One region of the Mycolicibacterium diernhoferi genome, then DNA from elsewhere that is predicted to be linked to it. Evidence: predicted binding sites of a transcription regulator. Region 1 holds the regulator's gene; the other holds the start of a gene.

Region 1 (3,353 bases):
CCCTTACACGACTTGTTTGCGACCTCTGGGTCATATTAGCGTCGGGGTCCTCAGCACGAGGAGGTGCGAGCAGCCATGACTGCCACAACGGATCTGCCGGCCCAGAACGCCGAACACACCGGAGCTCCCGAGCTCGTCCCATTGGATTCACTGACCGCCGAGCACACCGGCCGGTGGACATTTCTCATCGTCGAGGGCGCGGCCTTCATGATGCAGGCCATGCACCCGGTGATCGCCGAGGTGACCGGCCGCTATTCCGCGGGGTTCCGCGGTGATGCCGGCGGTCGTGCGATCCGCTCGGTCGACTCGGTGCTGCGCTGGACCTACGGCGGCACCGCGGCCCTCGCGGAGGGCGATCGGGTCCGCGCACTGCACAAGCCGCTCACCATGACGAGCGAACTGACCGGGAAGCGGATCAGCGCACTGAACACCGAGGCCTACCAGTGGGTGATCGCCACCGGCTACCTCGTCAACGCCCAAGGCGGCGGGCGCTTGCTGATCGGGCGGGATTTCACCGATTCGGAGAAAACCGAGCTCCTGCGCGACAACCGTCGACTGGCCGAGCTGCTGCACGTGCCGATGCGCGGTTACCCGCAGACGCTCGCGGAGATGACCGAGTACTACGAGAACATGATCGACACCCTGCAGGGCACCCCGCAGGCGCTGCAGCTGATCGCGGACTTGAAGGCCGGCAAGCTGGAGCTCTCGACGTCGATGCCCAAGGCGCTCGAACCACTGCTCCGGACGGCCTTGCGGCCGGCGCTCCGGCTCAACTACCTGTCCATCGTCGGCCTGCTCGATCCCCGGCTGCGCGCCAAGCTCGGGGTGAGCTGGAGCCGGCAGGAGCAGATCCAACTGCAGGTCATCTACGCCGCGATCCGGGCGGCGTACCGGGTGCTGCCGGACCGACTCACCTACTTCCCGCTGGCCTATCACGCGCGTAAGCACCATGAGTGCCTGAAGAAGATGGAAGAACGCCAAAAGAAGTCGTTCGCGTACAACCTGCCCGACACGCCTCGAACACATGTTTGATTATGTCTTCGCCTGCGACTACATTCGGCCATATGAGCGAGAGCACCGAACACCCTGAGGCACGCTCCAGTCTGACCGAGCGTCAGCGCACCATCCTGGAGGTCATCCGCGCCTCCGTGACCGAACGCGGCTACCCGCCGAGCATCCGGGAGATCGGCGACGCCGTCGGTCTCACCTCGACCTCGTCGGTGGCCCACCAGCTGCGCACCCTGGAACGCAAGGGCTATCTGCGCAGGGACCCGAACCGTCCGCGTGCCGTGGACGTCCGCGGCGCGGACGACAACGTGACGCCGAAGAACGTGACCCCGATCGTGGCAACCGAGGTCGCGGGTTCCGACGCGCTGCCGGAGCCGACGTTCGTCCCGGTCCTGGGCCGGATCGCCGCCGGTGGGCCGATCCTGGCCGAACAGGCCGTCGAAGAGGTCTTCCCGCTCCCCCGAGAACTGGTCGGCGAGGGCTCGCTGTTCCTGCTGAAGGTGGTCGGCGAATCGATGATCGACGCGGCGATCTGCGACGGCGACTGGGTGGTCATCCGGCAGCAGAACGTCGCCGAGAATGGCGACATCGTGGCGGCCATGATCGACGGCGAAGCCACCGTGAAGACCTTCAAGCGCACCAAGGGGCAGGTGTGGCTGATGCCGCACAACCCGGCGTTCGAGCCGATCGACGGTAACGACGCCCAGGTGCTCGGCAAGGTCGTCACCGTCATCCGCAAGGTCTGACGGGTTCGCCCGGGGAGGCTCAGTCGGCCCGGACGAACCCGTTCGTCCGGGCGAACTCCTCACTGGCGAACCAGATCTCGGCCTCGGTGTCCCGATAGCCCGGGCTGCCGGGAGCCCAGTACAGGCCCGACTTGGTGTCCGCCTTGATCGGATAGCCCTCGGGCGCCCGGTACCGGTCGCCGTCGGCCAGCCGCATCGAGGTCCAACCCGGATCCTCCGGCTCGTCGTCCTGGATCGCGGCGTGCCGGCCACTGGGGAAATCGGGCTCGTACCCGGACCAGACCGCGGTGGTGGGCGGGTCGAAAGCCGGCGCCTCGGACAGTGATTCGATCCGGGTGGGCGCGGTGTCCACCGCGTCCGGGTCGGAATCGAAACTCAGATCCTCGGCCGGCGCGTGCAGTTCCTCGAGCTCGTCGCCCTCATCGGAGTCGTAGTCGCCGGTGTCCTCATCGGTGTCGTAATCGCCGGACTCGTCGCGATGCTCGGGATCCGGGCCCGCCGAGATGGTGCCGAACGCGGGCACCTCGCTGACCGCCGGTGCCGAGGCCCACAGGCTCTGGGGGGCGTCCGGCTCGCGATCGCCGTACTCGGGCTGCTTGTACTCGGGCTCGTCATACCCCCGGTCGTAGCGGTCGTCGGCATAGTCATCCCCGAAACCGTCGTCCTCGTGGGACCGCCGGTTTCGCAGCACCGCGACGGCGATCAGGGCGATCACACCGATCAGCGGGATCAAGCCGAGCAACCACCACCAGCGCCACGAGTACCACTTGTCGCCGCTGTCGGCGTCCGCGGTGGCCGCCGAGCCCGGCGCCGGAGCGGCCGGGGAGTCGGCACCGGGCACCTGCAGCCCGACGAGCTGCGACTGCAGGCCGGCCGGCTCGGTGCTGAACTTGCCGCTGGTCCTGTCCCACGAGATCGATCCGCCGTTGAACTGCTGAGTGACGACGTTGCCGTGGTCGGTCTGGTCGCCCTTGGGGGCGCCCAGCTCACCGGTCGCACCGCCGAGTTTCTGCCACGCGGCGTTCATCGCGCCGCGCACGATCACCGCGCCGAAGTCCGGCGTCCAGAAGATGACCGGATCATCCTCCGCGGCGAACGGAACCACCCGGCTCTGCGGTGCCAGACCGCCGTCGGCCTCACTGGCGGTCGGGAACCCGAGATCCCCGGTGGGTCCGCCCACGCTCTCGTACTTGGCCAGCACCTGTCCGGTGACCACATTCGCGCCGGTTTCGGGGCTGTAGAAGATCTTGCCGCCCGCGTAGTTCTGGCCGACGCCGTCGGCGCCGATCGCGTACTGGGCCCCCTCTTCGGCGCCCAGGGGTCCGAGCGCGCCGCCGGCGGCCCGGCGGGCGGCGTTGATCGCCGAGGTGGCGTCGGAGGGAACGTCGATGGCGCCGAGCTGATCGGCGAGCTCCGGCGGCACGGTGGTGAAGGCCCGGGTCTTGCGGTTCCAGGAGATCTCACCCCCGGTGAACTTCTGGGTGAGGACGTCACCGTTGGTCATCTCGTCCTCGCTGGGCACTCCGAGCACGCCGGCCGAGCCGCCGAGCGCGTCCCACGCCGAGTTGATCGCCCCGCGCACCACCCGGGCGCCGGTGT
Region 2 (3,353 bases), 2.7 Mb from region 1:
GAGTGTGATAGGCCGACACCACCCCGTCGAACTGGATACGTTGCGCAGCTTCGTGTTTCGTGAGTTCGGTGACCTCGTTGCCCCAACGCCGCTCCTCGGCGACGGTGGCGGCCAGGCGCGCGGCCTGCGCGGGGTTACGGGCGATTTCCAACGTTCCACCCTTGACCGCGCCGGCGTCGATACCCTCTCGGGCGGACACCTCCATGACCTCGTCCACGGATTCGTTGAGCGCTCGCTGCCACGCCAGAACCTTCTCGCGGCCATGGGTTTTCGCCATCCGGTGGCGGTCCCCGGGAACCAGACCCGACAGCCAGCCGCCGTTGCGGCCGGAGGCGCCGAATCCGGCGAAGCGGGCTTCCAAGATGGTGATCCGCAGCGACGGGTCGGCTCGCTTGAGGTAGTACGCCGTCCACAATCCGGTATAGCCGGCGCCCACGATGCAGACGTCGGCGTCACGATCACCGGGCAGCTTCGGACGCAGCTCCGGCAGTTTGTCGAACCAGTGCGAGACCTGACCGTTGATGGTGGACACCCGGCAATTCTGTCAGGCCGGGTTGTCGGCGGTGCGGCGGATGGTTGACCCCACGTACCGATGAAAGGGGCACACCATGTGCTGGCAATGCGATCACCCGGGGGCCACCCGGCAGGACTACCTCGACGTGCTGCACGGCACTGTCGCCAAGAACGGTTGGGCGGTGCAGTATGTCGAGACGGAGCCACCGTTCGCGTACACGATAGGGCTGAGCGATGCCGGCCTGCCGGAGCTACTGGTCACCGCACTCCCGCCGGGGCAGTCCATGCGATTGCTGAACGTGGTGGCTGATTACATGGTGCGAAAGACCGAACCGGCACCCGGTGACACCATGACGTTCCCGAGTGACCCCGCTGTCGAGTTCGTCGCGGTGACCGCACCCGATGCGCACATGGGTTGGGCCGTCGCGTTTCACGGCGGGCCCATCCGTGGCCTGCAGGTCGCCTGGCGGGACGAGCACGGCCACTCGCCGTGGTGCCCGGACTTCAACCAGGGCGGTCCGCGGCAGCCCGTACTTGGGGTTCGCGAGCCGCTCGGCCCCTGAGAGATCCCTCGAGATGACCACCGCGACATCGGCTTCCGAGCGACAATCTGGTCTCAGAAGTTTCTTTGACCCATTCTGCCCCTGGTGTCACATTCTGTCCGGATTTGTCGGTGGTCGCACGTATGTTCGAACCATGAAGTCGGACGCGGTGGCCAGTCGGGAGACGGTGCAGCATGCACTCTCCGATCACGCCGCGTCCACCAAAGCCTTGCTGGATGCCGACTTCACCGTGTTCGACACCGCGGAGTTATTGGCCATCCAATCCGAGCGCGAGCGGTACGCGCGCGCGGACGCGATGATTGGGCACCGCATCCAGGCCGCGCTGATGGACCGGGCCAGCGCGCATGAGATCGGCGGGAAGTCCTGGGTGGATGTGTTGGCCACTCGGATGCGGATCAGTCGTGCCGAGGCCGCCCGCCGGGTGTCGGGTGCCGAAGTGCTTGGCCCGCGCCACGCGATCGGCGGGGAGGTGCTGGATCCGGTGCTGGCGGCGTGTGCCGCCGCGTTGGCCGACGGAGCGATCTGTGCGGGGCACATCAAGGTGGTCCGGGCGACGTTGAAGACCGCGTGCGGCCGGATGGCCGGTACCGAGTTGGCGGAGTTGGAGGTGTCGCTGGTCGCCGCGGCCAAGACCACGACCCCGGAAACCCTGGAAAAGGCCGCCGAACGGGTGCTCTACAAACTCAACCAGGACGGCCATGGCCCCGATGTGGCGCGGCATAAGCGGGGCATCACCCTGGGTGCGCAGGATGCCGACGGGCTGGTGCGGATCACCGGTTGGGTGGATGCCGAGTTGGCCGCGTATCTGGGCACCGTGCAAGAGGTGTGGGGGCGGCCCGGGGTCAACAACCCCGATGATGCTGAGCCCAAGCTGAATCCGGACCCGAACCCGCTCGAAGACGAACCCGGGCCGGCGTGCGACCCGGTAAGTGAAGAACCCGCGGGCGCCGACAGTGAAGACGACGCCGCCGATGAGGGACTCGCGGACCCAGCCAGTGAAGATCCCTTCGCCGACGCTGACACAGCAGAAGATCCCGATCCCAACCACCCAGCTGACTTCGGTGCCCTGGCCGACCTGGCCGCCGGCGATACCCGCACCGGGGCCCAACGTTTGCACGATGCCTTCAAGGCGATCCTGCGTGATGCCCTGATGGCCAAGAGCCTCGGCCAGCACAACGGGATCCCGGTCACTATCGTGGTCTCCACCACCCTGGCCGAACTCGAAGCCGGCGCCGGGATCGCGGTCACCGGGACCGGCACGCTGATGCCCATGCCGGATCTGATCCGCCTGGCCGAACAGGCGTATCACTACCTGGTGGTGTACCGAAAACACACCGCCGAACCGCTCTATCTCGGGCGCACCAAACGCCTGGCCAGCAAGGCCCAACGCCTACTGCTCTACCACCGCGACCGGGGTTGCACCCGGCCCGGCTGCACCCAAGCGGCGTGTCATTGCCAGGCCCACCACGCCGAACCCAGCTGGAACAACGGCGGACTCACCGACGCCCCCACCCTCGCCCTGGGCTGCGGCCCCGACAACCGGCTCGCCGAAATGGGCTGGACCACCAGCATCGACCACGACACCGGGCGCACCCACTGGCACCCACCCCCACTGATGGACACCGGCGGCGACACCCTCAACCACCACTTCCACCCCGAAGAATTCCTCGACCCACCCGGCGAGGACAACCCATGTCAGAACGCATAGCGGTGGTACTGCGCCATATACCGCAGCGCGGGCACCGACGACATGACCTTCGCCAGCAACCGGTATGCCGGCCCCACCCGGCCGAATTCCGGGGTGTCGAACGGCGACACCCAGGCCAACAGCCGGGTGCCGGGCACCGCCGTGCGGATGTCGTCGGGGCCGTTGATCGCCCAGTGCAGCCTGGCTCCGGACCGGCGCACCACGGTATTGGTCCACTGCGACTTGATACCCAGCGTGTTGAACGCATCGAATTGCAGTTCACCGGACGGGAATCCGTCCACCACCCGACGCAGCAGCTCCAGCCCGTCCCGTTCGGTGAGGTACATCGTCAGCCCCTCACCGAGCATCAGCGTCGGGCGGTCGGCGGGAATGTCGCGCAGCCAGTCCGCATCGGTCACCGAGGCGGCGAGCACGTGGCAGCGCTCGGCCGACGGATAGAGCCGCTTCCGCAGTTGCGCGACCTCGGGATAGTCGATGTCGTACCACTGCACCCCCGGCCCCGGCCGCAGCCGGAAGAACCGTCCATCGAGCCCGCATCCGAGATGCAGCACGACGGCCTCGGGGTGTAC

What was found. The regulator LexA, encoded in region 1, represses DNA repair genes until DNA is damaged. The targets are predictions, from matches to a motif close to CGAACANNTGTTCG.
Region 2: a site for LexA is predicted at 1,192-1,205, ahead of K0O62_RS27930 (HNH endonuclease signature motif containing protein). Genes of this name have one in related genera too.

The regions. Positions count from the first base shown of each region.
Region 1 is NZ_CP080332.1:2,599,872-2,603,224, reverse strand. Features, by position in the region: gene K0O62_RS12305 (oxygenase MpaB family protein) at 76-1,032, shown strand; gene lexA (transcriptional repressor LexA) at 1,065-1,754, shown strand; gene K0O62_RS12295 (sunset domain-containing protein) at 1,774-3,353, opposite strand, start outside.
Region 2 is NZ_CP080332.1:5,866,345-5,869,697, forward strand. Features, by position in the region: gene K0O62_RS27920 (NAD(P)/FAD-dependent oxidoreductase) at 1-532, opposite strand, end outside; gene K0O62_RS27925 (DUF4262 domain-containing protein) at 609-1,076, shown strand; gene K0O62_RS27930 (HNH endonuclease signature motif containing protein) at 1,210-2,784, shown strand; gene K0O62_RS27935 (class I SAM-dependent methyltransferase) at 2,772-3,353, opposite strand, start outside.